DNA from 3 places in the Bradyrhizobium sp. I1.14.4 genome. Region 1 is predicted to be linked to each of the others. Evidence: riboswitches for the same ligand, from Rfam matches in the RefSeq annotation. Region 1 holds a riboswitch; each other region holds the start of a gene.
What was found. A riboswitch is a leader RNA that binds a small molecule or an ion and turns the genes downstream of it on or off. The one in region 1 is predicted to bind cobalamin.
Positions count from the first base shown of each region.

Region 2: linked by a shared signal. The riboswitch ahead of ABIB78_RS21190 (TonB-dependent receptor) and the one ahead of ABIB78_RS31650 (DUF1636 family protein) in region 1 are both predicted to bind cobalamin.
Region 3: linked by a shared signal. The riboswitch ahead of ABIB78_RS00180 (TonB-dependent siderophore receptor) and the one ahead of ABIB78_RS31650 (DUF1636 family protein) in region 1 are both predicted to bind cobalamin.

Region 1 covers NZ_JBNDLA010000025.1:5,201-14,885, forward strand. The annotation lists gene ABIB78_RS31605 (CbtA family protein) at 1-147, opposite strand, end outside; gene ABIB78_RS31610 (CbtB domain-containing protein) at 158-370, opposite strand; gene ABIB78_RS31615 (hypothetical protein) at 367-711, opposite strand; gene bluB (5,6-dimethylbenzimidazole synthase) at 689-1,321, opposite strand; gene cobU (bifunctional adenosylcobinamide kinase/adenosylcobinamide-phosphate guanylyltransferase) at 1,354-1,857, opposite strand; gene cbiB (adenosylcobinamide-phosphate synthase CbiB) at 2,004-2,945, shown strand; gene cobD (threonine-phosphate decarboxylase CobD) at 2,957-3,922, shown strand; gene ABIB78_RS31640 (cobyric acid synthase) at 3,919-5,367, opposite strand; gene cobO (cob(I)yrinic acid a,c-diamide adenosyltransferase) at 5,379-6,032, opposite strand; cobalamin riboswitch at 6,069-6,277, shown strand; gene ABIB78_RS31650 (DUF1636 family protein) at 6,369-6,743, shown strand; gene cobW (cobalamin biosynthesis protein CobW) at 6,740-7,774, shown strand; gene cobN (cobaltochelatase subunit CobN) at 7,774-9,685, shown strand, end outside.
Region 2 covers NZ_JBNDLA010000010.1:73,585-83,269, reverse strand. The annotation lists gene ABIB78_RS21210 (N-acyl-D-amino-acid deacylase family protein) at 1-658, opposite strand, end outside; gene ABIB78_RS21205 (MFS transporter) at 788-2,005, opposite strand; gene ABIB78_RS21200 (hypothetical protein) at 2,230-3,477, shown strand; gene ABIB78_RS21195 (hypothetical protein) at 3,643-3,813, opposite strand; gene ABIB78_RS21190 (TonB-dependent receptor) at 3,923-6,133, opposite strand; cobalamin riboswitch at 6,310-6,507, opposite strand; gene ABIB78_RS21185 (FecCD family ABC transporter permease) at 6,620-7,663, shown strand; gene ABIB78_RS21180 (ABC transporter ATP-binding protein) at 7,660-8,433, shown strand; gene ABIB78_RS21175 (ABC transporter substrate-binding protein) at 8,580-9,368, shown strand; gene ABIB78_RS21170 (MBL fold metallo-hydrolase) at 9,552-9,685, opposite strand, start outside.
Region 3 covers NZ_JBNDLA010000001.1:37,833-47,517, reverse strand. The annotation lists gene ABIB78_RS00200 (GspE/PulE family protein) at 1-611, opposite strand, end outside; gene gspD (type II secretion system secretin GspD) at 946-3,324, shown strand; gene ABIB78_RS00190 (tetratricopeptide repeat protein) at 3,401-3,874, shown strand; gene ABIB78_RS00185 (PepSY domain-containing protein) at 3,910-5,373, opposite strand; gene ABIB78_RS00180 (TonB-dependent siderophore receptor) at 5,376-7,658, opposite strand; cobalamin riboswitch at 7,764-7,959, opposite strand; gene ABIB78_RS00175 (CobW family GTP-binding protein) at 8,058-8,984, opposite strand; gene ABIB78_RS00170 (amidohydrolase family protein) at 8,986-9,685, opposite strand, start outside.

The sequences.
Region 1 (9,685 bases):
CTGGTGCCGGTGCTCGGCCGCCTTCTCATAGACCTCGGCCTTGAGGATCAGGGGAACGGTGCCGAACTGCTGGACTGCCGTCACGATCAGGCCAACGATGAATCCCGCGATGACCGACGAGAAGACGATCGAGCGAAACGTGCTCATTGCAACGAAGTCAGTGGCAGGGGAATGCGTTGGAATGGCGCAGGTCGTGCGCGGCATTGTGGATCACGTCGATATGCGAGAAGCCGACCACTCCGACGATGAACAGACCCAGCGTCATCGCCATCAGGGACTGGGCAAGCCGTCCGACCTGTCCGGTAGCGACCGGCAGATGCGTGACTTGAGCTTGCCTGACCTGGGTTCGCGTGACCTGGGAATGGCTCATGGTCGTTCTCCACGTTCGATTTGGTCGGCTTCTAGCAGCTTTCGAGCGATGTCGCGACTGGTAAGATGCAGATTTGTTCCAACCGGAATGCGCCTGCGCTGGATCTTGGCGCACGCCGCGGACTTGAACGCGCATTCAAACCGCGCGAAATAGCCGATGCAGGCCTCCGGCGTTGGGTCCAGGCCGAGCAGCGTCCGGAAAGCACCCCGATGCACCGCGCAGATGGCACCATGCTCCGGGACGGGAAAGATCAGGGAGGCGATATCGGCACGCCAGTGAACGTCGCCGTTCGCGGCGCTGCCGACTCCAGGTGCGACGTCAGCGTCGGATGGTGAATTCACCGGGACCTCGCCGCGATTCCCATTTGGCCTGTTCGAGCTCCGGACGATCACATTCTGCCTGAGGGTAACCGATGCAGAGGTAGCCGACAAATTTCCACCCGTCCGGTATCTCCAGGATCTGATGAACGCGACCTGGATTGAGGATCGACACCCAGCCCAGCCCAATGCCTTCGGCGCGCGCGGCAAGCCACATCGAGCAGATCGCGGCCACCACGGAATATTCTGTCGTCTCGGGCATCGTCGCGCGCCCAAGCCCGGAACCGATATGATCGGTCTTCTCGGCGAACACGGCCAGATGGCCAGGCGCCTCCTCGAGGCCCGATAGCTTCAAGGCTGCATATTTTGCGGCCCGCTCGCCCGAATAGGACCGCAGCGCATCGGCGTTGCAGGCCTTGAAGTCTTCGATCACCGCGCCGCGACGTGCCTCATCGTCGACAATGACGAACCGCCAGGGCTGGCTCAGGCCGACCGAAGGCGAAAGGCAGGCAATCTCGATCAGCCGCTCGATCGTACCATCCGGCAGCGGATCGGTTCGGAAGCGCCGTACGTCGCGCCGCCACACGAACAGCTCGTGCAGTTGGCGGCGAAACGCGTCGTCGAATGAGATCATCGCGGGGCCTTTGACTGGATCGATCGCAGACTTCATTTAAGCTTCATCGGCTGGCCGGCAACGACGAATTCGACTTCGTCGGCCACGCCGGCGATTGTCTGGTTCATGAGACCGGCGGCGTCGCGGAAGGTCCGCGCCAGCGCATTGTCGGGCACGATGCCGAGGCCAACTTCGTTGGTGACCAGGATAACCGGGCTGTGCTGACCCGGCAGCGCATCTGCCAGCCGCATGACTTCCTGCGACCAGTCGCGCTCCGCATGCAGCAGGTTGGATAGCCAGAGCGTCAGGCAATCGACCAGCCTTGCGCCGCCCCCATCGGTCTCAGACAGCGATGCGACGAGGTCGAGCGGCACCTCGCGTTCGATCCAGTGGCTGCCGCGCCGCGCGCGATGTTTGGCGATCCGCTCGTTCATTTCCGCATCGAGCGCCTCGGCAGTGGCGATATAGACCGGCTGACCCGGAAAGCTGTGCGCGCGAAGTTCGGCGCGCCGGCTCTTCCCCGAACGGGCTCCGCCCGTGATCAGAATGACGGCCATATGATCCCCTGTTGCGAGCGGTACTACTTCGCCCGAAAACGCTCTAACCACCAATCGCGGTGAAAGACAAAGCCGAAATCCGTCACGGAGGGCTTGCACTCGGCCGACGTCTTGCGCATCAGGGGGATCAAGGCGAGGAGAGGTGCGTGGGTTTTGCGGGAGCGATGGCGGTGGCGATGGCTGTGGATGCCTTGACCGGCTGGCCGTCGTGGCTGTTTGCCCGCATCGGGCACCCCGTGACCTGGCTCGGCCGGCTGATCAATTTTGTCGATGGCGCCTGGAACCGGGCCCTTGATCCGCCGGCGTTTCGGCGCATGGCGGGTGTTGCGGCCGCCATCCTCGTGATCGCGCTGGCAGCTTTACTCGGTTGGGCCGTGCAGTCCGTGCTCGCATCAGGATGGGTGCGCGTCGTCCTCGTCGGTGTCGTGGCGTGGCCGCTGGTGGCCTTGCGCTCGCTGCATCAGCATGTCGCGGCGGTGGCCAATCCGCTGGCATCCGGCGACATCAGGGGTGCACGTTCGGCGGTCGCGCAAATCGTCGGACGCAATCCGGCAATGCTCGACGACGCCGGCATCGCACGCGCGACGATCGAGAGCCTCGCCGAAAATGCCTCCGACGGCATCGTGGCGCCGGTGTTCTGGGGGGCGCTGTTCGGCCTGCCGGGAATCCTTGGCTACAAGGCGATCAACACGCTGGACTCCATGATAGGCCATCGCACCGAGCGGCACGAAGCCTTCGGCTGGGCCGCTGCCCGGATCGACGATCTCGCCAACATCATTCCGGCGCGGCTGACTGGCTTTCTGTTCGTGCTGCTCGCTCCACGGCCTTCGCAGGCGTGGTCATGCATGCTGCACGATGCGCGGCGCCATCGCTCGCCGAATGCCGGTTGGCCGGAAGCCGCGATGGCCGGCGCGCTCGGCGTGCGGCTCAGCGGGCCGCGCATCTACCACGGTCAGATTGCGGATGAGTCCTGGCTGAACGAAGGGGCGCGCGATCCGGGTGCCGCAGATATCCTCACCGGGTTGAAGCTCTATCGTTACGCCATGGTGCTGTTGGCCGGGGCGTTCGTTGTCCTGGCGCTGGCGTGAAGGAGCGGCGCATGCGTGAGCATGGCGGGAATCTCGATGTCGCCCAGCAGCGCTTCGGCGGGGCTGCCGAAGACTGGATCGATCTGTCGACCGGGATCAATCGGGTGCCTTATCCTGATGTCGATGTGGAGCCGCGGCAATGGAGCGCGTTGCCGTCGCGATCCGAGATTAAATCCCTCCACCGCGCGGCGCGGCAGGCCTACGCCACCTCAGCGCCGATCGTGGCGATGGGCGGTGCGCAAGCGGCCATTCAGTTGCTGCCGCATCTGGCGTCTCGCGGGCGTGCGCGTATCCTTGCGCCGACCTACAACGAGTATGCCGCGGTGTTGTCGGCCGCCGGTTGGGACGTTGCCGAGGTGCCCGATCTCGCAGCGCTCGCAGGAGCGGACATTGCCGTCGTCGTCAATCCGAACAATCCGGATGGGCGACACCATGATCGGCGCGAACTGCTCGCGATGCTGCCGCGCGTTGGACGCCTCGTGATTGACGAGAGTTTTGCGGATTCCGTACCCGGCATCTCGCTTGCACCGGAGGCAGGGCGCGCGAGGCTCCTGATCCTGCGCTCATTCGGCAAGTTTTACGGACTTGCCGGCTTGCGGCTCGGTTTCGCGATCGGCAGCGAGTCGGATATCGCCGCGCTTGCGGCGACGACGGGCCCATGGCCGGTTTCGGGCGCCGCGATCGCGATCGGGCGGCGCGCGCTGCGCGATCACGACTGGGCAAGGGCCACGGCCGCACGGCTCGTGGACGACTGCGTCAGGCTCGATGCGGAGGCGCGATCGCAGGGTTGGACGTTGGTCGGTGGCACGCCGCTGTTCCGTCTCTACGAGACCGGCGATGCGTTGGCCGCGCAAGAGAAGCTTGCCCGTGCGCGGATCTGGTCGCGCGTCTTCCAGCAAAAGCCGGGATGGCTGCGCCTGGGCTTGCCGGGCAGCGAAACAGAGTGGTCCCACCTTTCCGCCGTGCTGTCGGCTTAACGCGCCAGCGCGAGCAGGCCCTCGACATCAAGATGGGTCTCGATGTGATCGGCAAGTGCGTCGAGCGCGCTCTCGACCCTGGCGCCGTACGGCTGGTCAGCCGCGGGGATGTCGAGTCGCGCAAGGAAGGCCTTGCGGAAATCGTCGGAGGTGAACAGGCCATGCAGATAGCTGCCGTGAACGCGCCCGTCTGCGGAAATGGCACCTTCAGCTGCACCGTCAAGTGACGCAAATGGCCGCGCGCGGTCCACGCCATCGGTGCGCCCGATGTGGATCTCGTAGGCGCTGATCGGTTGATGGGTCGCAGCATGCACCGCATTGACGCGCGTCAGCGTCTTCTGCTCGGACATGGTCGTCGTGACATCGAGCAATCCGAGCCCGCGCGTTTCGCCGGCGGGACCCTCGATCCCATCGGGATCGGCGACGGTCTGTCCGAGCATCTGGTACCCGCCACACAGACCGAGCACATGGCCACCGCGGCGATGATGCGCGAGGAGATCGATGTCCCAGCCTTGCGCACGCAGGAAGGCGAGATCGCCGCGGGTCGATTTCGAGCCGGGCAGGATGACCAGCCGCGCATCACCCGGGATGGCTTCGCCGGGACGAACCATCACGAGATCGACGCCGGGCTCGAGCTTCAGCGGATCGAGATCGTCGAAATTGGCGATCCGCGACAACGCCAGAAAGGCGATCTTGCACTGGCCGGGTTTGCGCGCGTCGCCGAGTCCGAGCGCATCTTCAGCCGGAAGCTCGCCGGCGCGGACGAACCAGGGCAGCACGCCAAAGCCGCGCCACGCGGTGCGGGCTTCGATCAGGCGGTAGCCGTCGTCGAACAGCGTCGGATCGCCACGGAATTTGTTGATGACGAAGCCCCGGATCATTGCGGCATCCTCCGGATCGATCACCGTCTTGATGCCGACGAGCTGCGCGATCACGCCGCCGCGGTCGATGTCGCCGACCAGCACCACAGGGACGTCAGCCCTGCGCGCAAAGCCCATATTGGCGATGTCGGCCTTGCGCAGATTGACCTCGGCGGGGCTGCCGGCGCCTTCGACCAGCACCAGATCGGCGCGCGCCTTCAGACGCGCAAAACTCTCAAGCACCGCGCCCATCAATGACGGTTTCATGCCGGCATATTCCCGCGCGCGGGCGGTCGCGACGCGCTTGCCGTGAACGATGATCTGCGCTCCGACATCGGTTTCCGGCTTCAGCAGCACCGGGTTCATGTCGGTGTGCGGCTCGACGCCGGCGGCGAACGCCTGCAATGCCTGCGCGCGTCCGATCTCGCCGCCGTCGACGGTCACGGCGGCGTTGTTCGACATGTTCTGCGGCTTGAAAGGCAGCACGTGCAGGCCGCGCCGTCTGGCGGCGCGCGCGAGGCCCGCGACGATGAGCGACTTGCCCACGTCCGAGCCGGCTCCCTGGATCATCAATGCGCGCGCCATGGTGATGTCAGTCAGAACTCGACGCCCGCCTGGGCCTTGATGCCGGATCGGAACGGATGCTTGACCAGCGTCATCTCGGTGACGAGATCTGCAACCTCGATCAATTCGTCCTTGGCATTGCGCCCGGTGAGCACAACATGAGTCATTGGCGGCTTCGACGTCGTCAGGAAGTCGACGACATCGGCGACCGCAAGATAATCGTAGCGCAGCGCGATGTTGATCTCGTCGAGCACCACCATGCGCAAGCTCGGGTCCGCGATCAGCTGCTTGGCCTTTTCCCAGCCGGCCTGGGCGGCCGCGATGTCGCGCGCGCGATCCTGCGTCTCCCAGGTAAAACCTTCGCCCATCGCGTGGAATTGACAGAGATCGCCGAAATGCCCGGTCAGCAGGCGGCGCTCGCCGGTATCCCAGGCGCCCTTGATGAATTGCACCACGGCGCAGGGAAAGCCATGCGCCACACAGCGCACGATCATGCCGAAGGCCGAGGACGATTTTCCTTTGCCGGCGCCGGTATGAACGATGACCAGGCCCTTTTCACCGCCCTTGGTCGCCATGATCTTGTCGCGGGCGACCTTCTTCTTCGCCATCTTGGCCGCATGGCGCGCATCGAGCGATGGGTCGGTGCCGACGGTGCCATTCCCGGCGTCGTTTCCATCAGAAATCATCACGTTCCTTCGGCTTGACAAGTGCGAGGCTTGGACGAATGGTGGGCCCGCGTTGGTTCCTGTCCTACGACAGGCGAAGAGGGAATGCGATAGGGCCCAAAGTGGGCCTGAAACGCAGCCGCCCCCGCGACCGTGACCGGAGAGATGCCCAAGCCACTGATTCCATATGGAGTCGGGAAGGTGGGCATCAAAGGGAGAAATCCTGCTCCGCAAGCCGGGAGACCTGCCAACGCAGCATGTTGTGAGACCGGCGGACGGGGTGTTCCGCGACGGGGAACGAACCTGTCCACCGGTTCGTGTGCCTCATCGCTTCCCGCAGTCAATCCAGGAAGGGCGATGAGCGTTACTCTTCATGTCTGTGTCACCTGTCGCGCCGGCCAAACGCCGGCGGAAGGCGAGACTGCGCCTGGCGCGCGCCTGCACGCCGCGCTTCTTGAGGCCGGCGTGCCCGATGACGTCAATCTGGTTCCCGTCGAATGCCTGTCAGCCTGCAGCCAGGGTTGCTCGGTCGCGCTCAGCGCGCCGGGGCGGTGGTCCTATGTCTATGGCCGACTTTCCGAAGCCAATGCCCGGGATGTGATTGCCGGCGCCTCCGCTTATGCGGCGGCGCCTGACGGCATTGTGCCATGGCGCAGCCGTCCGGAAATCTTTCGCAAGCAATCGCTTGCCCGCATTCCACCCATCACCGTCGTGCCGGAGGCCGCAGAATGACCACGCTCGCCAAGGTTCCGGTCACCGTCGTGACCGGCTTTCTCGGGTCCGGCAAGACGACGCTGATCCAGCATCTGATCCGGAATGCCAGTGGCAAGAAGCTTGCGGTGCTGGTGAATGAATTCGGCAGCGAAGGCGTCGACGGCGACATCTTGAAGTCGTGCGCCGACGCCAATTGCCCGACCGAGAACATCGTCGAGCTCGCCAATGGCTGCATCTGCTGCACCGTCGCCGACGATTTCATCCCGGCCATGGAGCAATTGCTGGCGCGGCGCGTGCGGCCAGACCACATCGTGATCGAGACATCGGGGCTCGCGCTGCCGAAGCCGTTGCTGAAGGCGTTCGACTGGCCGGAGATCCGTTCGCGGATCACGGTCGACGGCGTGATCGCGTTGGCCGATGCCGAGGCCGTTGCGGCCGGCCGCTTCGCGCCGGACCCAGCCGCGGTGGATGCGCAGCGGGCTGCGGACGAGAATCTCGACCACGAGACGCCGCTGTCGGAAGTGTTCGAGGACCAGATCGCATGCGCCGACATCGTGCTGCTGACCAAGGCCGATCTCGCAGGGGCGGCGGGGATCAAGGCGGCCAAGGCGCTGATCGCAGCTGAAATGCCGCGCGAGGTGCCGATGTTACCTGTCGTTGATGGCGCGATCGACGCGCGCGTGATCCTGGGGCTCGGTGCCGCGGCGGAGGATGACCTCGCGTCGCGGCCGTCTCACCACGACGGCGAGGACGAGCACGAACACAACGATTTCAATTCCGTTGTGATCGATCTTCCCGAGATCGCGGATATCGATGCGTTGGTCACGTCGATCAAGGGGCTGGCGCGCGAGCAGAATGTGCTGCGCGCAAAGGGTTACATTGCAGTCGAGGGCAAACCGATGCGGTTGCTGGTGCAATCGGTCGGCGAGCGGGTCAGGCATCAGTTCGACATGCCCTGGGGCGTACGCCCGCGGCAGTCGAAGCTCGTCGTGATCGGCGAACACGGCGATATCGATGAAGCCGCGATCAGGGCTCGGCTTGGTGTCTGATGCACGTCGTCTTCCGCGAGAGCCGCGGCCTTGAGGAGACCGCGACACCGAGGGACCTCGGCCAGGATCCGGCCGATCTCGTGGTGTTGTCGTTTTCCGACAGCGATCTCGCTGCCTTCGCGGCCGGCTGGCGGCGGGGCCGCGCCGCGTTGCCGTCGCTGCGGCTCGCCAATCTCGCGGAGCTGCGCCACCCGCTGTCGGTTGATACCTATATCGAGCGGACGCTGTCGCACGCCCGCGGCATCCTGGTGCGGCTGATCGGCGGCGAGCCGTATTGGTCATACGGGCTGGCCGCAGTGCATCGTCTGGCGAAGGAGCGCGACATCGCGCTGGTCGTGCTCCCGGCAGATGGCCGCGACGATTTGCGGCTGGATGAATTTTCAACGCTGCCGGTCTCGACGCTCCGTCGGCTCAAGGTGCTGTGCGACAAGGGCGGCCCGGTTGCCGCGCAGGCCGTGATCGCGCAGCTGGCGCTGGCGTCAGGACTTTATGCCGGGCCTGTCACTGGCGAGATCGATCTTCCCGAGATCGGCGTCTACGATTGCCGTCGCGGCGCCGTCGCGGCGCTGCCGGCATCGGATGGTCGCCCGCGGGCGCTGGTGACCTTTTATCGCTCCTATCTGGCAGCCGGCGACACGGCACCGGTCGATGCGCTGATTGATGCGTTGCGCGGGAAAGGCTTTGATGCCCACGGTGTGTTCGTCACCTCGTTGAAGGCGGCGGACGTGGCCGCTTGGCTGCGCGTTCAGTTTGCGCAATGCCCGCCGGCCGCAATCGTCAATGCGACTGCGTTCTCCGCGGCTGGTGATGATGGCACGACGGCGTTCGACGCCGCATCGTGCCCGGTGTACCAGGTCGCCCTGTCCACGGCGCGGCGCGAGGATTGGGCCGGGTCGCTCCGCGGTCTTTCGCCGGGCGATCTCGCAATGCATGTGGTGCTGCCGGAGGTCGACGGACGCCTGTTCGCGGGCGTCGTGAGCTTCAAGTCGCCCGGTGAGCGCGATCCAGATCTGCAGTTCGCGCATCTTGCGCATCGGCCGGATGCCGAGCGCGTTGCAGCGATTGCCGCGCGCGTGGCAGCTTGGCAGCGGCTTGCCGACAAGCCGGCGCAGGACAAGCAACTCGCGCTCGTGCTCTCGAACTATCCGGGCCGCCCGTATCAGATCGCGCATGCCGTTGGCCTCGACGCACTTGCGTCGGTCGAGGCGTTGCTGGCTGATCTCGGGGCTGAGGGATTTGATCTTGAGCCGGTGGAGTCGCTGGGCGCGGTGCTCTCACGCCAGAAATTGAATTGGAGCACCGCCGAGTATTGCGCTGCACGTTCCAGCCTTCCGCAACAATTGCAAGACGAACTCGCCCGCGCATGGGGCGCGCCGGAAGATGATCCCGATTGCCGTGACGGCGCATTTCATTTTGCGGCGCTCCGGTGCGGCAAGTCGATCATCGCCGTTCAGCCCGAGCGCGGTGAGGCCGGTCACCGCGATGCCGACTATCACGATCTCTCGCGCACACCTCGTCATGCTTACGTCGCGTTCTATCTGTGGCTCAAGCAGCAGGGTATCGATGCCGTCGTTCACATGGGTGCACATGGAACGCTGGAGTGGCTGCCCGGCAAATCGGTTGCGCTGTCATCCGCATGCTGGCCGGAAGCGCTGATCGGCGATCTGCCCGTTGTCTATCCCTTCATCGTCAACGATCCCGGCGAGGCGGCGCAGGCCAAGCGCCGGATCGGCGCCGTGACGATCGGTCATTTGCCGCCGCCGCTCGCGCAAGCGGCGCTGCCGCAAGGCTTGCGCCGGCTTGAGCAGTTGCTTGATGAATATTCCACCGCCGACGGTCTTGATCCGGCGCGGCGGCAGCGCCTGATTGCTGATATCCGCGAGGAAGCGCGGCTGGCCGGCCTGGAGGACG
Region 2 (9,685 bases), on a different contig from region 1:
CTTCGCCCGCTTTCAGCGTCGGTGTGTAGTCGCCGGTCGAGGTGCGGTGATTGAGCGTGCGCGAGGTCGAGAAGCCCAGTGCGCCCGCACGCACGGCGTCTCCGGCGAGCGCCGCCATTGCCTTGTTGTCCTCCGCCGTTGCGGGATCGCGGCGCGCGCCGCGCTCGCCCATCACATAGACGCGCAGCGCTGCGTGCGGCAGCTGCGCGCCGATATCCATGTCGAAGCTGCGCTTCGACAGCCACTCCATGTAATCGGGGAAGCTCTCCCAGGCCCAGGGAATGCCGGCGCTCAGCACCGGCTCCGGAATGTCCTCGACGCCTTCCATCAGCTGGATCAGCCTGCCATGATCGCTTGGCCGGCACGGCGCGAAGCCGACGCCGCAATTGCCCATGATCGCGGTGGTAACGCCGTTCTGCGACGACGGGGTGATGTCCTGGCTCCAGGTCACCTGGCCGTCGTAATGGGTGTGGACGTCGACGAAGCCCGGCGCCACCAGCTTGCCGCGCGCGTCGATCTCTTCCTTGCCTTTTGGAGAGACCTTGCCGACTTCGGTGATCTTGCCGCCCGAGATCGCGACATCGGCCTCATAGAGGTCGCCGCCCTTGCCGTCGGCGATGGTGCCGCCGCGGATCACGAGGTCTGGGGTCGAGGTCATGGCATTTCATCCCGAGGCTGTTCTTGGTTAGGCGGCATCATGGGTGAGCCCTTGATGCTGTCAACCACCGCGGATGACGTTCTGGAATGCGTCCGTCTCGTGTTTCGCGTGGAGAAACGCGCTTTGCGTCTATGCAGCCGCGGGAACTTGCGCGGGCTTGCGCTCGGTGACCAGCGCGAGCAGCACGGTCAGCACCATGAAGACCACCGAGGCGCCGAACACCCAATGCGGCATGTGTTGGTCCATGATCCAGCCGAACAGCAGCGGGCTGACGATGCCGCCGAAGTTGAAGCCGGTGGAGACGATGCCGAAGGCGCGGCCGGCGGCACCGGGAGGCGCGGCGTTGCGCACCATCATGTCGCGCGAGGGCGCGATCACGCCGCCGAGGAATCCGGCGAGCCCCATCGCGAGCGTGAGCGCCACCGGCGGCAGGTTCGCCAGCGCAATCAGCAGCACCAGCACGGCATTGACCGCGAAGCAGGCCGCGGCGAGCTGGCTGTGGCGGTGGGTCCAGTCGGCGAGATAGCCGCCGGCGAGCACGCCGGCCGCGCTGGCGCCGAGGAACGCGGTCAGTGCGATGTTGGCCGTCGAGAACGACGCGCCATAGCCGCCCATCAGCGCGACCACGCCGAAATTGTTGATGCCCGAGGTCGACAGGCTGAGCAGTGTGAAGAAGGCCGTCAGCACCATCAGCGCCGGCGTGATCACGCTCGCCTTCGGCGCCGCCTCGTCCCTTGTTTTGTTCTTGTTGGCGCCGGCATCGGGAATGCCAAGCACGATCAGGAACAGCGCCACCAGCGGTCCCACTGCGCCGGCGACGATCAGCGCATTGAGGCCGCCGATCGAGGCGACCAGCGCTGCCATGATCGCAGGCGCTACCGCGCCGCCGAGGAAGCCGGCAAAGGTGTGGATCGAGAAGGCGCGGCCCATCCGCGCCTCGTCCATATGGGCCGAGAGGATCGCGTAGTCAGCCGGATGATAGACGCTGTTGGCGAGGCCGAGCAGCACGGCGCAGACGATCAGCGAGGTATAGCTGAGATGCAGGCCGAGCCCGATCAGCGCGCAGCCGCCGACCGTGAGTCCGATCAAGAGGATCTTGCGCGCACCGATATGGTCGGCGAGATAGCCGATCGGCGCCTGGGTCAGGCCGGAGACCACCGCGAACACCGTCAGCGCCAGGCCGAGCTCGACATAGCCGACGCCGAGTTGCTGTTTCAGGAACGGGAACAGCATCGGCAGCACGAAGATATGGAAATGGCTGACCCAATGCGCGACCGAAATCCCGGTCAGCGTGCGCAGCGCGCTGTCGGCTTTCGCTTGCTGCGGTGCGGCCAAAATGTCGACCATGTCGTTGAAACCCCAGTTTCATAGCGTTTTCGAGCGAAGTAGGTACCGGTTCGCGTGAAGAAAACGCGCCAAAAACATGCCCGGCAGGGCGACGTGAAAATAGAGGTTGGCCGCTAATTGTCCATGAACGCAGGCGCATGGCTGCCCCCGGCGCGGGCGTGCCGGATCGACACATGCGGCATTAAATGCGGCGACAAAGTGCGGCGGTGCGGTGATGATCGGACATGATCGACGCCAAAAATCCGCTCCGCGTGCTGGTGTCGGAGGGCTCCAGCACCTCCGGCCGCGAGGCGATCACGATCCTGGGGCTGGCCGGCCATCACGTCGAAGTCTGCGATCCCTCGCGCTGGTGCCTGGCCCGTTACTCCCGCTTTGTCCGCAAATATCACCATTGTCCACCTCTGCGCACCGATCCGGCCGGCTTCCTGCGCTTCGTCGAGCGCCTGCTGGCGTCGCAGCATTTCGATGTGCTGCTGCCGACCCATGAACAGGGCTTTCTGTTCGCCCGCGCCGCGGAGCGGCTGATGTCACGTACCGGTCTCGCGCTGCCGGACTTCGCTGGCTATCGCGCCGTGCACAGCAAGGCCGGCTTCAGCCGTCTGCTCGACCAGCTCGGCCTGCCGCAACCGCCGACCCGGATCGTGAGCTCAGTCGACGAATTGCGCGAGGCGGTGCGGTTTCCGTCCGTGGTCAAGACATCGGTCGGCACCGCCAGCCGCGGCATCTGGTTCGTGCGCGATGCCGGCGATCTCAATCGCGCGCTTTACGATCTCGAATCCTCCGGCGATTTTGCCGGCGAGGTGCTGGCGCAGGATCTCATCACCGGCACGGTCGAGAAGGCCCAGTCGGTGTTCTGCCGCGGCACGCTCACCGGCTTCCACGCCTACCGGCAGATCGCGGCCGGCGTCGGCGGCGGCGAGGCGATCAAGGAGAGCGTGAGCCGGCCGGCGATTCGCGCCTGCCTCGAGACCATCGGCGCGCATCTCGGCTGGCACGGCGCGCTCTCGGTCGACGTCATCATGCCGCTCGACAGCGCGACGCCGCTGCTGATCGACTGCAATCCGCGGCTGGTCGAGCCTGTCAACGCGTATCGCGCCGGCACGGATCTCGTCGACCTCCTGCTGCGGGTCTCGCTCGGTGAAACGCCGGCGCCGCTGTCCGAGGGCCGCGCCGGGGTGCGGACGCATCTGGCGATGCAGGCGCTGCTCGGCAGCGCATCGCGGGACGGCACGCGGCGCGATTTGATCCGCGAATGCGGCCGCATTGCCGCGGGTGAAGGCCTTTATCGGGGAAGCAGCGAGGAGTTGACGCCGGTGCGGCTCGATTGGCTCAGCGCCGTGCCGCTGGCGATGACCACGGCGCTGCTGCTTGCATCGCCGCCGATCGCATCATCGCTGGCGCGCGGCGGCTTTGGTGCGCATCTGCTCGATCGCTGCAGCATCAGGAAGATCGAGAGCGAGGATTTCGAGTAACTCCATCCGCGTCGTCCCGGGCAAGCGAAGCGCGACCCGGGACCCATAACCACCGAAGGTGATTGTCGCCATCGCTGGAGCCACATCGCGCTTCAACAACCCGACCCTGTGGTTATCGGTCCCGGCTTTCGCCGGGACGACGTGGGGATGGACATCGCTCATCCCTCACAACGGCTCGTCGTCATTTCCGTAGCGGTCGAGCTTCGGCGTGGCGATGTCACCATCCTCATACTCGTCGTCCTGCGGCGGTGCGGGCGGTGGAGGCGCCTTCAACTTTTGGTCGGCCTTGTCGTTGATCCTGGCACCGCCCTTGCTCTTCTTTCTGGCCTTGGCCATGCGTTTCCCCTGCGCGGGTCAAATCAATTGCCGGAAGTCTACCCCAATTGCGGGCGCATGTAATGTGAGAGGAGACGCGGCGAGATCACCCCTGCCGCGCCGGAAAAGCTCAAAACGTCGCGCCGGCCTTCACCATGTAGGTGCGGCCGGGCAGCGGATAGGCCGAGAAGCGGCCATCCGTGAACGAGCTCGCGATCGCATAGTCGTAGTACAGCGCGTTGAACAGGTTGTTGACGCCAAGTGACCAGAAGAAGCGGTCAACCTGCCCGCTCAGCTTGATATCGGCGGTGGCGTTGCCGGGGATCCGGCTCTGGGTGTTGGCCTGGTCGTTGTCCATGATGCGCGAGCTCCAGGCCCGCAGCGTGGCGTCGAACACCAGGTAGTTTTGCCAGATATTCCAGGTCACGCCGAGATTGCCGGTGTAGCGGGACACCAGCGGCACGTCGTTGCCGGCCCACATGCCCTCACGGAAAACCGCGCGGGTGATCGCCATGCCGCCGCGCAGGGTCACGCTGTCGCTGACCTTGAGCGAGGCGCTGGTCTCGGAGCCGTAGCGGCGGGTCGGGTCGAGGTTGACGTTGTAGAACAGCACCGGGTTGAAATGGATCTCGTTCTCAAGATCCATCAGATAGACGCTGGTCTGGACCTGAAACAGGTCGGTCTTGACCCGGAAGCCGCCCTCGACGTCCTGCGAGGTCTGGGTTTTGAACTGGAAGTTCTGCGGGATCGGGGCGAAAGTCAGCGGGTCGAATGACGGACCCGACGCCACGCGCTCGTCGACATCTGGCGTGCGGAATGCACGCGCCGCGCGGCCGAACACCGAGAAGGTGTCGGTCAAGCGATGCTCGGCACCGACATGCAATGCGTACTGCGTCTCGTTGCTGTCGAGCGGCGCTGCCTGCGTGTCGAAGGCAAAGGGCGCATTCGGATCGTAGCGATCACGTGCCGAGACGCTCGTGTTCTGGACGCGTGCACCGTAGGAGAAGTCGGTCGTCGGCAACAGGCCGATTGTGTGCTGCCAGTAGCCGGCTACGGTCTGCTGCTCGATGTTGTAGATGTGGAACGGGTCCACGCCCTGATAGGCGCCGCGCGCCTCGCGGAACGTCGAATCGTAATAGTCGATGCCGGTCAGGACCGTGGACGGCATCCCCAGCATCAAATTCTTGACGCTGAGACGCGGCGTGAGCGACCAGGTCTCCAGCGCGGCATCGTTGTAAGTCGACGCGAAGCTGATGGTCGGCACCGTGCCGAAAAAGCCGCTCTGGGTGTCGCGCTGCCGCCAGCCGCCGTCGATGATGAAGTCGACGCCGTTCATCAGCGTCCTGGTGAAGCCGGCGGTGACGCTGGCGGTCTGCTGGTTGGCGTAGTCGAACGGCGTGGCGGCACCTCGGCGATCGGTGAGCAGCTCGTTGACGCCGATCGACGGATCGACCAGCCGCCCGCCGGGCAGGCCGAGCTTCTGGTCGCTGCCGGTGACAGTCAGGAAGGCGGTGAAATCGGGCGTGGTGTAGTTGATGTTGCCGACGGCATTGCGCTGGTCGAGCGCGTTGTTGACGCGGTAGCCGTCGGACTTGATGCCGTTGCCGTAGAACGAGGTGGACCATGGCCCCGAATTGAGCGCGGCGGAGACGGCGGCCATGCGGGTGTTGAACGAGCCATATCCGGCCTCGGCTCTCATCGTCGCCGGCGGACCGCCGGCGCCGGTCTTGGTGACGATATTGACCACGCCGCCCACCGCGTTGTCGCCGTAGAGCACCGCGCCGCTGTTGCCGCGCGTGATCTCGATGCGCGCGATCGAATCGAGCGGGATCGTGGTGAGATCGAAGCCGGCCTTGTCGACGTCGTTGAGGCGGCGGCCGTTGAGCAGGAACAACGTATTGTCAGTGGCGAACGCGCCGAAGCCGCGCAGATCGACGGAGGTCTTGGCGCCGTTCGGTCCCCCGTAAAGCGACTGCAGCTGGACGCCCGGCACCTGTGCGAGAATCTCGGGCAGCGATTGCACCGGCGAATGCGCGATGTCGTCGGCCGTGATCACGGTCGAGGCGGATCCGACGATGCCGGCAAACTGGCGGCCGCCGCCACCGGTGCCACCCGACCCGGTGGCCGTGCCGGTCCCTGTCGTGCCCGGTCCGCTCCCACTGCCCGAGTTGTTGCTCTGCGTGGTACCCGGCGCCGGGCGGCGTGGCGCCGGCGCTTCGTCCGCGGCCGGCCTGGCGCGGGTGACGTTCTGGTCGCCCGGCTTGGTGACCTCGATGGCCGGCAATTGATCGGGCGACTGCTGCGCCCACGCAGCGGAGGCAAGGATTGCCGGCGCGACCATCGTCGACGCGAGCAGAAGCGCGCGTCGCCGATGGGAAGGGAAGGAAAACATCAGCGAGACCTCGGTAACGTCAGTGGTACGTCACCGCGGACCAGTCTCACCATCGTGCTTGCAGCCTCAGGTGCTTGCAGCCTCAAGTGAAGCTAATGCCTGTACTCCCCGACCGGCATCGTCGCGTGTGACCACGGCTGACGGCAGGTCTCCTGGCTCGCGGGCCGTTACCCTTCGTCGCCTTCCCAGGACCGAGATTCCCAGTGGCCTGTGACGAAGGATTCACCGCATACAGTTGCGGGGGCAGCCGCGGCCTTGGGGAAGTTTCCCCGCACCGCATTCCCTTTTCATCTCATTAAAGAACCGTCATGTTCATCTAGGGTTCGGCCGGGCAGCAAAGTCAATCCGGCGGAAGTCGGGCAACGGCCGCACGGCCACGGTTTTTGTCGAGTGTCGCTTGTCTGCCACGGCGATCGCTGTAAGAGCATGGATCCAATGAGCGTGCAGGATTTTGCCTTGGCGGCCGAGGTCGCGGCGCGGCGCCGGTGGGGCGCCACCGCGGCGCTGCTCGCACTCGTGGTCCTGCTGCTGATGCTCTCGCTCGGCATCGGTCCGGTGCGGCTGTCGCCGCTTGCGGTGATCGAGGCGCTGTTCGGCGGCGGCAGCGACGTGGCGCAGGTGATCGTGCGCGAGATCCGGCTGCCGCGCACCATTCTGGCGTTTGCGATCGGCGGTATTCTCGGCCTGTCCGGCGCGGCGCTGCAGGGCTTGCTGCGCAATCCGCTGGCCTCGCCGTCGCTGTTCGGCGCGCCGCAATCGGCGGCATTCGGTGCGGTGCTGGTGATCGCACTCGGCCTCGCTGACGTGCGCTCCTACGCGCTGCCGGTGGTGGCGATCGTCGCCGCGTTCGGCTCGGTGTTCGCGCTGCTCGCGATTGCCGGCCGCAATGCCGGGCTGTTGATCCTGATCCTGGCCGGGCTCGCGATCTCGAGCTTTGCGGGTGCTGCGACGGCGTTGGTGATGAACCTCTCCAGCAATCCCTTCGTGGTGCTGGAGATCGCATTCTGGCTGCTCGGCTCGCTGGAGGATCGCAGCTTTCAGCACGTGGCGCTGGCGTTGCCTTTCATCATCGCAGGCGCCGCCATCCTGCTGAGCCAGGCGAGCGCCTTCCGCGCGCTGACGCTCGGCGAGGAGGCAGCACAGAGCCTCGGCGTCGATGTCGGGCGCCTGCGGCTCACCGTGATCACGGGCGTGGCGCTCGGCGTCGGCGGTGCGGTCGCGGTCACCGGCACCATCGGCTTCATCGGTCTGGTCGCGCCGCATCTGATGCGACCGGTGATCGGTCACGATCCGGCGCGGCTGCTGGTGCCGAGCGCGCTCACCGGCTCGGCGCTGCTGCTCGCGGCCGATATCGCGGTGCGCATCATCCCCTCGACCTCGGACATCAAGGTCGGCGTGCTGACCTCGATCATCGGCGTGCCGTTCTTCCTCTATCTGATCATGCGCGAACGCCGCGCGCTCGGCGGAGGCGTGGCATGATGCTGCTCTCCGCCGCCGCTCTCAATGCCTCGCTCGGCAGCCGCAAGGTGCTGCACGATGTCGCGCTGTCGCTTGCATCCGGTCATCTGGTCGCGCTGGTCGGTCCCAACGGCGCCGGCAAGACCACGCTGCTGCGCGCGCTCGCCGGGCTGATCCCCTCCGACGGTGACATCCGGATCGGCGGCGATGCGTTGGTGTCGCTTCCGTTGCGCGAGCGCGCGAAACGTTTCGCCTATCTGCCGCAGGGGCACATGGTGCACTGGCCTTTGCCGGCGCGCGATATCGTCGCGCTCGGCCGCTATCCGCATGGCGCGACCGATCCGGCACGACTGTCGCCAAAGGATATGGAGGCCGTGCTGCGGGCGATGCAGGCGGTCGACGTCACAGAATTCGCCGACCGCCGCGTCACCGAGCTCTCCGGCGGCGAGCGCAGCCGCGTCGCGCTGGCCCGGGTGCTTGCCGTGGAGGCGCCGGTGATCCTCGCCGACGAGCCGACTGCATCGCTCGATCCACGCCACCAGATCGACGTGATGCAGAAGCTGCGCAACGTCGCCGATACCGGTGTGCTGGTCATGGTGGTGACGCACGATCTCGGGCTCGCCGCGCGGTTTGCCGATCATGTGCTGGTGCTGTCGGAGGGGCGGCTGGCGGCGCAAGGTACACCCGTTGAAGCGTTGTCGGAGGCCGTCCTGGCCAGCGTGTTCCGGGTGAGCGCCTATCGCGCCGAATTTCAGCGCGAGGCCGTCATCGTGCCGTGGGCTGATGTCTGATGTGTGCGCAGTACTCCCGCGGGCTTCCATCACCTCCCCCGCAAGCGGGAGAGGGAGCGCAGTCTTTCCGTGGCTGGCAGTTCCGCTCATTTCTTCGTACGCTAACGTTTGCCGTTCTGGCATGGTTCGTGTCCGGCAGCGCTTCGTTGGCCGCCGGACCGCGCATCGTCTCGATGAATGTCTGCAGCGACCAGCTCGTGCTGTCGCTGGCCGATCCGGACCAGATCCTCGGCCTCAGCCGCTTTTCGCGCGATGCCTGGCAATCCTGGGCCGCCGGACAGGCGCGAAACTATCCGCGCCTGTCCGGCGAGGCCGAGGACGTGCTGCTGCTCAAGCCCGACATCGTCGTGGTCAGCCTGTTCGACAAGCGTGCGACGCGCGATCTGCTGAAGGCCAACGGGCTGCATCTCGTGGAATTCACAGTGCCCCGCACGCTGGACGAGGTGCGGGACCAGATCCGCGCGATGGGCGATGTGGTGCAGCATCCGGATCGGGCGCTGGCCGAGATCGCGCGCCTCGATGCGGCCATCGCGCGGGCGCGGGCGTTGGCGAGTGGTCATCATTATCGCGTGCTGCCGCTGGAGCGGCGCGGCTTTGTGTCGGGTGACAGCAGCCTCGTCAGCTCGCTGCTGGCGGCAACCGGCCTGACCAACGCCGCTGGTGAGCTCGGATTCAACGCCGGCGGATTTGCCTCGCTGGAGGCGATCGTGAAGCTGCGGCCGGATTTCATCCTGGTGTCGGAGGCCGGCGACCGGGCCGAGGATGACGGCCGCGCCTTCCTGCTGCATCCGGCGCTGGAGCGCTTCTATCCGCCCGACAAGCGCATCGTGCTGCCCGAGCGGCTCACCGTGTGCGGCGGCGTGATGCTGGCGGATGCGCTGGACCGGCTGACCGCGGAGCTGCAGCGGGTGAGTGCTGCTGGCGGCTCTCACTAAACCCGTCATCATGAGGAGCGCGTAGCGCGTCTCGAAGGATGCACGGCCCGGATGTTTCCAAGTGTTCGCGGAGGAACCGGGGCCGTCGCCCTTCGAGGCTCGCTTCGCTCGCACCTCCAGCGACAACGGCGAAGCCGTTGCGTGGGGGTGACGGTGAGATTTGATTTGCGCGGTTTCGCGTGGCTAACCCGTCACCACCGGACCGCCGGCCTTCTTCCACGCGTCGATGCCGCCTTCGATATGGGCGGTGTTCGCCAGCCCCGCCTTCTTCGCGGCAGCGACGGCCATCGCCGAACGCTCGCCGAAGGCGCAGAAGA
Region 3 (9,685 bases), on a different contig from region 1:
CGGACCATGAGGCCGCCGGAAAACGGCTCGATATGGATGTCGCTGGCACGCAGCTCGACCGCCTTCTCGATCAGGTCGTTGACCGCGCGCACCACCGGTGCGCCGCTGGCTAGATCGCGCAGGCTCTCGATGTCGTCTTCGCGGGGCAGCGCCGCCGCCGTATCGGCAGCCACCGCCTCCTCGGCACTGGAGTTGTTGTTCAGCGCGATGGCCACGTCTTCCGACGAAGCCACTTTCACATTGATGCCGGCGCCAAGCACGATCTGCGCCGCCCGCAGCGTCGCCTGGTCCGTCGGATCGACGACCGCGAGCATTGAGGCCCCGTCGGCCGCCCTGCACGGATAGACCATGGTCTCGCGCAGGAAACGCGGCGAAAACGACCCGACAAGCGGTTCGGCCGAGGTCATTTCCTGAAGCGTCAGGCGGCCGAGCGCAAAGAAGCGCGCGGCCTCGTCGGCGAATTCAGTCGGTGAGAGGCTGGTGACCTCCCACAGCTTCAACTGCCTGACGTCGGCGCCCTGCCCGGTCCGGTCCGCCGATCCATCGACCGGCGCCAGGTGATTGTTCTGGCGGAGGTAGTCCACGAACCGAACGGACAGGTCGTTGGCCATTCTCGATATCCCGCCACACTATCCCGGATCAGCTCGTGCCAAGTGCCGCTACCTGCCGTCGCGTTCGGCTCCCGGCAATTCTGCGGTTATCGATCCGAAGTGTGACAGCTGTGCGAAGTCACATCGTTCGCCTCGCTCAAGAAACCTTGACGTGGCATCGCGGACACGGCTGCGCGCCGGCTGCACAGTTTCGGTGCGATGCGACGGGCAGGTCGCGAACGTCAATCATGTAACCAATTTATTTCTGTCATGTTCGATCGCTAAGAGTCTTACCGGGGTAGGACCGATCGTCGCAAGCAATCGAAATATCAGTTAGTCAAAGCGAAGGGCCTTCATGCAACGCGTAGGCACAGTGGGCCGCTGCCCGACGATCCGCGGCGGCCTCGCGGCCATTTTTGCCTTGACGTCACTGGGGTTGTTGGCGTCGTGCAATTCCGCGACGGTCGGCGAGAGCGTGGACGCGTCCCAGGTCGACGTCACCGACAAGGTGCGATCGCTGGACCTGCTGCCGCGCCAGCCGCAACCGGCGAACGCGCTGGCGGCGACGGGCGGCAGCCAGGGCGGCAGCGTCCGCGCGGCGATGTATGACGGAAGCGAAGTGACTGGTGTCGCGGACGCGCGGCCGCAGCAGGCGTCAAACGGCAATGGCTTCGACCTGAATTTCGAGAGCACGCCGGTGGCGACCGTCGCCAAGGTCGTGCTCGGCGATATCCTGCATGTCGGCTACACCATCGACCCGCGGGTGCAGGGCACGGTGAGCCTGGTGTCGGTCCGCCCGGTGCCGAAATCCGACATGGTCTTCGTGCTTGAAAACGCACTCCGCCTGAGCGGCGTCGTGCTGCTCAAGGATACAGCGGGCTATCGCCTGACGCCGCTCGGCGATGCCGTCGGCGGCGGCCGCGTCGATGCCGCGGCCGCCAATCCCGAGCCCGGATTCGGCATCTCGGTGGTCCCCCTGCAATATGTGTCGGCCCAGACCCTGCTGAAGCTGACCGACAGCTTCGCCACCAGGGCGGGCGCGATCCGCGCCGATACGACGCGCAATCTGCTCCTGATCCAGGGCACCGGCGCCGAGCGCCGCACCGCGGTCGACACCGTGCTCAGCTTCGACGTCGACTGGATGCGCGGCCAATCCGTCGGCATCTTCCCAATCTCGAGCGGTTCGCCCGCGCCGGTCATTGCCGAGCTGGAGAAGATCGTCGATTCCGGCGAGAACGGCCTCAGCCAGAACGTCATCAAGTTCATGCCGATCGCACGCTTGAACGCGATATTGGTCGTCACCAAGAAACCGGACATGCTGCACACGGCCGCGACCTGGATCAAGCGCCTCGACCGCAACGACACCGCGCGAACCACGGTCCATGTCTACCGCGTCAAATACGGCGATGCGCGCCAGATCGCGAGAGTTCTGACCGACATGTTCCTTGGCGGCTCGTCAGGCAACCTGCTCGACAGTGCCGACAGCCAGCTCGCGCCCGGCTCCGGCACCTCCTCGACGTCAAGCGTCGCCGATCGTCTGTCGCTGAACAACAACAACGGCTCGAATTCGAGCATGGGCGGCTTCGCATCGCGCGGCGCGTCGGGGACGGGCACCACGGGCCAGGGCCTCGGCCAGGGATTTGGCGCCGGAGGCCAAGCGAACAACAACAATCAAGGCCAGGGCAACAATGCCGCGCTGGATAGCGGGCGCGGCTCTGGTTCCGGCAATGGCCAGCCCGTCATGCAGGACGTACGGATCACGCCCGACGCCGTGAACAACAATCTCCTGATCTATGCCGACCAGGCCAATTACCGCATCATCGAGTCGACGCTGCTGCAGATCGACGAGCCGCAGCTCCAGGTCGCGATCGACGCGACGATCGCCGAGGTCACGCTCAACAACACCCTGTCCTATGGCGTGCAGACCTATCTCACCAGCCGGAACCTCGGCCTGAAGCCGAACACCGGCTCGATCCTCGGCACTCAGGCCACCACGGCGCCCGCGACCACCACGGACGCGACCACCGGTGCCGTCTCCGTCGCCGGTTCGGTCACCAATGCCTTCATCAACCGTGCCTTTCCGGGCTTCAACTTCCTGATCGGGTCCGAGACACAGCCGAGCCTGATCCTGGATGCGCTGCACGCCGTCACCAGCGTCAAGGTGCTCTCCAATCCGTCGCTGGTCGTGATCAACAACCAGGTCGCGACCTTGCAGGTCGGCGACGTCGTCCCGGTGTCGACCGGCAGCGCGACGGTGCTGACCACGAACAACACGGTGGTCAACACCATCGACTATCGCAACACCGGCATCATCCTGCGGGTCTCGCCGCGCGTCAGCGTGAACGGCACGGTGCGGCTCGATGTCGAGCAGGAGATCAGCAACGTTCCCACCAACAGCGCGAACAGCCTGACCCCGACGGTGTCGGAGCGGCGGGTCAAGAGCCAGATCGCGGTCGCCAATGGCCAGACCGTGCTGCTGGCGGGCCTGATCAGCGAACAGCAGAGCGGCAACCGCAATGCGCTCCCCGTGCTCGACCAGATCCCCGGCCTCGGCGACGCCTTCGGACATCAAAGCAACGCCACCCAGCGCACCGAGTTGATCATCTTCATCCGCCCGCAGATCATCCGCAACGGTTCCGACGCACAAACTGTGGCCGAGGAGCTTCGATCGAAATTGCGCGGCAGCATCGCCACGACATCGACCAATGCGCCGATCACCACCAGCTATCACTGAGCCCGGCAACAGAATGCGCCGCGCGCTCACGCAACGGGCAAGCCTGTGCGCCTCGCTTGCGATCGCGCTTTGGACTATGACCGCGTCTGTCGCGAGCGCCGACAGCGTCGCGCGCGGAACGGCCGCCTTCCATCGCGGCGACTATGTCAGGGCGGCTCGGGAGCTCGCGCCCGCCGCCGAGCGCGGCAACCCGAGAGCCCTCGGCCTGCTCGGCTTCATGTATGAGCATGGCTTCGGCGTCCCGCAGGCCTATGACGCCGCCGCCGATCTCTATTATCGCGGCGCCGTGCAGGGAGACCCGTTCGCGCAAGCCATGCTCGGCCTGATGTACGACAAGGGCCACGGCGTTCCGGTGGACTTCGTGCTGGCCTACAAGTGGCTCAATCTGGCGGCAGCGCGCACCGGCGGGCGGCAGCGCGATGCCTATCTCCGGTTCCGCGACGCGGTCGCATCAAAGCTCTCGAAGAATGAGATCGTCGCCGGCCAGCGGTTTGCATTAGGATGGGTCCCCGGCCCGCCGGCACCGGACATGCACCTGACCGTCAAGTAATCTCCGCTATGAAGGCGTGCGCACGAGGCCCACAGTCACGGGCTTACCTTCCGCCGCCGCAACCGGCGCCAGCCGATCACGATCCCGCTGATCGAAACAATCGTGCCGATCGCTGACAGCAGCCACACCACGACATCGCGCGCCGGCGAAATGCGCAGCAGCAGCGGGAAATCCAGGCTGTGCAGCGCGTTGAACAGCCAGCGATAGGACCGGCGGCCGTCGTCGCTGCGGTCGAGGATTTCGGCGCTGACGGGGGAGATGTGCAGCCAGGTGTGGGCGGCATCGTCGAACCCGATCCGCAACACAGGCAACTCGCGCGCATGGTGCAGTGTGTACCAATAGGCGTCCGGTTCCTCCAGCTGTTGCGCTGATATCATCGTTGCTCCCGGCATTGCGCGTCGGGCGGCCGCGACGATTTCGTCACGCGAGAGAGGCGCGGGCGCGCCGGTCGCGGGATCGGCGAGGCTGCGACGGCCATCGCCGTCCTCGAGCAGCATCAGCCGGTGTCCGCCGATCCAGACGAAGCGCGCCTCCACCGCCGGCATCAACGGCGGCGACTGAAATGTGACCACGATGTCGGGTGTGTCGTGGCCGCTGTAGCCGGCCGCGATCTCGCCAGTGACCCCGCGGCCGGAGAATGCGCCGCCGGGATTGAGCGACAACCAGCCGCTGAACATCCAGGTGAAGACGAAGATTCCGCCGACGAGACCGGCGATGTGATGCCAGGCCATCCAGCCGCGATAGGGCGAGACGGCGCCGCTCGCGTAACGGCGCGTCAGCCGCAGGCGGAGAATGCCGATCCAGAAGCCGGTAACGGCGACCACGAGGCAGACGCCCGAAATCCACAATACCACGTCCCGCCACAGCGGGCCGTCCTTGCGCAACACGGTCGGATAGATCCAGTGCGGGATCGAGCCGAGCCAGTTCCAGACGCGCTCCCGCCGCGTGGTATCGAGCGCGATCTCGCCGGTGCGCGAGGACACGTAGAGCTCGGTGCCGTCGGGATCGCCGAGCTCGATCAGATAGAGCGGCCGCAACGGATCGAAGCTCGCCGTGACCGACCATTGGTCGCGCGTCACCGTATCGAGCAATTGCGGCTGCACGGCATGCGGGTGATGGCGAGCGATGGCAAGCGCCTGATCCGGCGTGACCCGGTCGACGACCCTGCCGTCAACAGCCGAAATGGTGACGGCGCCGCCTTTCCATCCAGCCACGCGATAGACCGGAACATCGTCCATCATCGAGAGCCGGAGATCGCGCGGATAGTGCTCCATCCCCGCGATCGCCATCGCGCGATCCGGTGCGACCTGAACCTTGCTCCAGAGCATGACAGGGAGCGCGGCAAGGCGCTCGCTATCGGTGAGGCACGGAAAGGCCACATACATCATGACGAGGCCGGAGATGAACCACATCGCGAAGAGAAGACACGTCGCAATGCCGATCCAGCGATGGACGACATAAAGCCACCGCCACGCTCGCCGGACCAGAGCGTTGCGCATGGTCAGAACTTCACATTGACGGACAGTTCGACGGTGCGCGGCATGCCGAGCAGCCACTGCCCCGTCCCGTTCGAGGTCGCCGCGTAAACCTTGTCGAACAAATTGTAGAGGCGGAACGCGACCGTGGTGCGGTCGTCCGGTTTCCACCTGATCCCGCCATTGACGACATTGTAACCCGGCCGCAGCTGGGTGTTGGCAACGTCGGAGTACATCTGCCCGACCATCTGCACGCCGCCGTAGACCGACCAGTTCGGCGCGAAGTCCCAGGTCAGCCAGACGTTCGAGACCTGCTGCGGCACGTTGACCGGGACATTGCCGTTGTAGCTGACGATCTTGCCGCCGACCACCTGGCTGTTGTTGTCGTATCTGGCGCGCAACAGCGCAAGATTGGCGTCGACGCGCCAGCCGTCGTTCAGCGCGAGCCCGATCGATCCTTCGACCCCGCGGGAGGATTGCTGGCCGATCTGCAGCGCCGGGCCGGTGGGATTGCCGGGATCGGCAATGGTCAGGCCGGTCTTGACGATCTCATAGCCCGCCAGTGTCCATTCGCCGCGGCCGCCCCAGAACGACTGCTTGACCCCGATTTCGGTCTGCTTGCCAGTCGCGAGCTGAAAGGTCTTCTGCGAGGTCGACAGCGAGATCAGATTGCTGACCGGATCGACGCCGACCGCGTACTGACCATAGAACGCGAGGTTCTTGATCGGCTCATAGACCAACCCGGTTCGCCAGCTGGTGCCCGAGAGCGAGACGTCAAAGCTGTTCGCAGGCGTCTTGTAATCGGTGCGATCGACTTCGGGACGATCGTACCTGACGCCGGTGACGAGCGACAATTGATCGGTCAACGACAGCCGATCCTCGGCAAACAGCGCGTATTGATTGACGATCGCGTTGAAGCCCGGCACGGTCGCGGTGGTCGTCGCGAAGAACGATCCGGGGTCGAACACGTAAGGATTGACCGACGACGCGCCGCCATAGGGCGAGTTGTTGGTGTGGGTAAAGTCGATCCGGTTGACGTCGAACCCGGCAACGAACTGGTTCGCAAGCCCGAAGACGTGACCGCTGAAGGTCGCATCCATCCGGTTGCCGAGCTGCTTCTGGTCATGGAAGATCTCGACATAGCTGGAGCGATCGATCAGCTGGGTCTTCGGATTCCAGGTGTAGTTTTCGATGTCGCGCCAGTGCCGTTCGCTGGTCAGGTAATATATCGTGTTGTTGACCTTGATGCCGTCGGCGACATCCCACTCGGTCTTGAACTGGGTCCAGCCGTCCTGATAGCGGATCGCGCTGTCAGATGCGTTGTAGTTATTGAAGCGCAGCGCATCCTGGATCGAGCCGTTGATCAGCGGCGTGCCGAAATAGCGCGACGGGCTACGGTCGCCGTAATCCTCGGAGAGCGTGAAGGCGAGGTTGTCGGAGGCCTGCACGCGCACGGCGGCGGAGACCACCGCATTCGAGGTCTTGTCGCGATCGACCCAGCCGTCCGACACGTTGCCGGTGGCGTTGATGCGATAGGACACATTGGGATTGATCGGACCCGTGCTGTCCACCGAGAGCCGTCGCGTCATGTTGCTGTCGAGCGAGACCTCGGCCTCGTTATAGGACGTGTTGAGCGGCTTTTTCGGGATCACGTTGATGACGCCGCCGACCGCGCCTTCGCCGTACAGCACCGAGGCCGGGCCGCGCAGCACTTCGATGCGTTGCGTCGACCAGGTGTCGTAGGGGAACGTCAGGGTACCGGAGCCGATATAGAAGCGCGTGCCGTCATACAGCGTCATCACCGAGTTGCTGCCGGTGAAACCGCGGGTGCTGAACGACAGGCCGCCATTGCCGGGCGCCGGCGTTGCGATGAACCCGGCCGCGTTCTGGGTGACGGCATCGAGCACATTATGCTGGCCGCGTTCGGCGATGGTCTGCGAGGTGATGATCTCGACGCTGGCCGGCGTCTGCAGCGGCGTCAAATTGAGACGGCTGCCGGTACCTCCCTGCGTGGTGGCATTGAGCGTCGGCGCTACCGGCCCCGATGTGCCTGAGGCCGCGGCGCGCGGTATGCCGCCGGTTGCCGCAGTCGATGCCGGTCGGGCGCGTGGCCGCGACGCGGCGGCCGTGTTGCTGCTTCGCGCCGCGGGCTTTGGCTTTGCGGAGGCCAAGGGCGAGACCTCGATTGGATCGAGCCTGGTTGGCGGAGGTGTTTGTGCTCCGGCTTCGGCCGGCAGCAGCAGCAGCGATGACAGGGAGCAAACGAGACCGAGGCGCCATCGGCGCGCAACGGAGGAGGACGGAGACATGAAACGACTCGCGGTAACGTGGCACGTCACCGCGAACGCGGACTGGCGCATTGCCCGAAAGGCAGTGCTCCGATCCCACCAGGACGCCCCGCCCGATGTGCTCGCGTGTGACCACGACTGACGGCAGGTCTCCTGGCTCACGGGTCATCGCCTGTCGACGCCTTCCCGGGCCTGACAGCCCAGTGGCAAATTGACGAAAGGCTCGCCGTTTACAGTTGCGGGGACAGCTGCGGCATTGGGATTACCCTCGCACCGCATTCCCTTTTGATCCCCGAAGGGAACCGTCGGCAGAAACGATAGGTGTCGCAGGCAGGGCTGTCAATTCGATGCGATCGTCGCACGCATGCTTTACGAGATCAGCGTGGTTGCCGCGTCACAACAGACCAGCGGCTCGCTTCATTAGACTTCGACACATCCTTGCATGATCTCATCGATCTCGGCGCGCGAGAGCATACCCATCTCGCCGATGAACACGATTCGCGTGCGCGGCACGCCGGGCGCCGGCACGCCGCCCGCAGCCAGTGTCGCGCGTCCGCCGGCGAGTTGAAACACCATCAACCGGCCGGGCTGCTCCACCGTCTCGAACAATCCCTTCGCCCGCACGAGCTTCGGCGCCAGCCGGCCAATCGCCTGCTGCAAGCGCGGCAGCAGCACCCGCCGCTCCGAGGTCCAGTTCAGTGTCTCGAAGCGCTCGGATGCCGGCCGTCGCGGCACGGTCTCGCGCGGCGTCGGCAAATGATCGAGATCCGCCGGAAACAGCAACGCTGCCGGCACCTCGCCATGCAGCGCATCGACCACCGCGGCCGCCGGACGCACCGCCCGCACGGCGTCGCGAACTGCGGCGCACGCGGCGGCATCGGCCAGATCGACCTTGCTCAGCGCAACCACATCGGCCGCCCGCAGCTGCGACCGCAGCAGCGCATCGTTCAGCATGGCCACAGGCTGCGTCGCGTCGACCACGCATAGCACGGTCTCCAGCGGCGCCTCCTTCCAGATCACGGGATCCATCAGGTTGCGCACGATGTCGGCGGGATCGGCGATCCCGCTGGTCTCGATCACGATAAACTCGGGACGCGGATCACGCCGCAGCAGCGTGGCGAGCGTGCGCAGCAGATCGCCCTCCAGCGTGCAACAGATGCAGCCATTGCTCAGGCTGACCACGCCATCGCTGGCGCCCGCGATCAGCTCCGCATCGATATTGATCGCACCGAAGTCATTGACCACGGCGGCGATGCGCCGGCCCTGCGCATGCGCCAGCAGATGGTTCACGACCGTGGTCTTTCCCGCCCCGAGAAAACCCGCGACCAGCAGGATCGGGACCGGCACGTCAGCCTCCGGCAACGGGCCGGCGCACCGGCCGGCCGGGACGTGCCGCGACATCAAGCACACCATCATTGATCAGCGGCTGACCGCTGACCACGAGGTGCCGCACGCCTTCCGCCGGACGGTTCATCGCCGAGAAGGTCGCGCGGTCACTCAGCGTCTCGAAGTCGAACACCACGATATCGGCATCGGCGCCCACCTGCAGCCTGCCCTTGGCCCGCATCGCCGGCGTGCTCGCCGACAGAATCTCCGCCGGGATCAGCGCGCATTTGCGGATGCCCTCGAGCAGCGACACTTTCTTGCGCTCGCGCACCCATTCGCGAATGAAGCGGGTGAAGCAGCCTGCCGAACGCGGATGCGAGGTGGCGTCATCAGGCAACGGCCAGGCGTCGCCCGTGTAGGGGCGGCCATCCGACAGCGTCCACGGCATCGCGTCGGACGCGATCGCGCCGCCCGGATACAGCACAGCCATGTCGAGCAGATCGCGATGATGCGCGTTGTTCTCGATATCGAGCACATGCCACAGCACCAGCGTCGAGGGTTCTTCGGCCTGCGCCGCCAGCAGTTCCTCGCGGCTGCCGAAGCGGTGCCCGTCGGTCACGCGCTGCACCGAATCATAGCCGAGGCCGTTGCGCTCCTCGAATTTCGGATCGCTGAAGAAGGTCGCCGCCAGCACGGTCGAGCCGGTGCCGTAGGGATAGGCT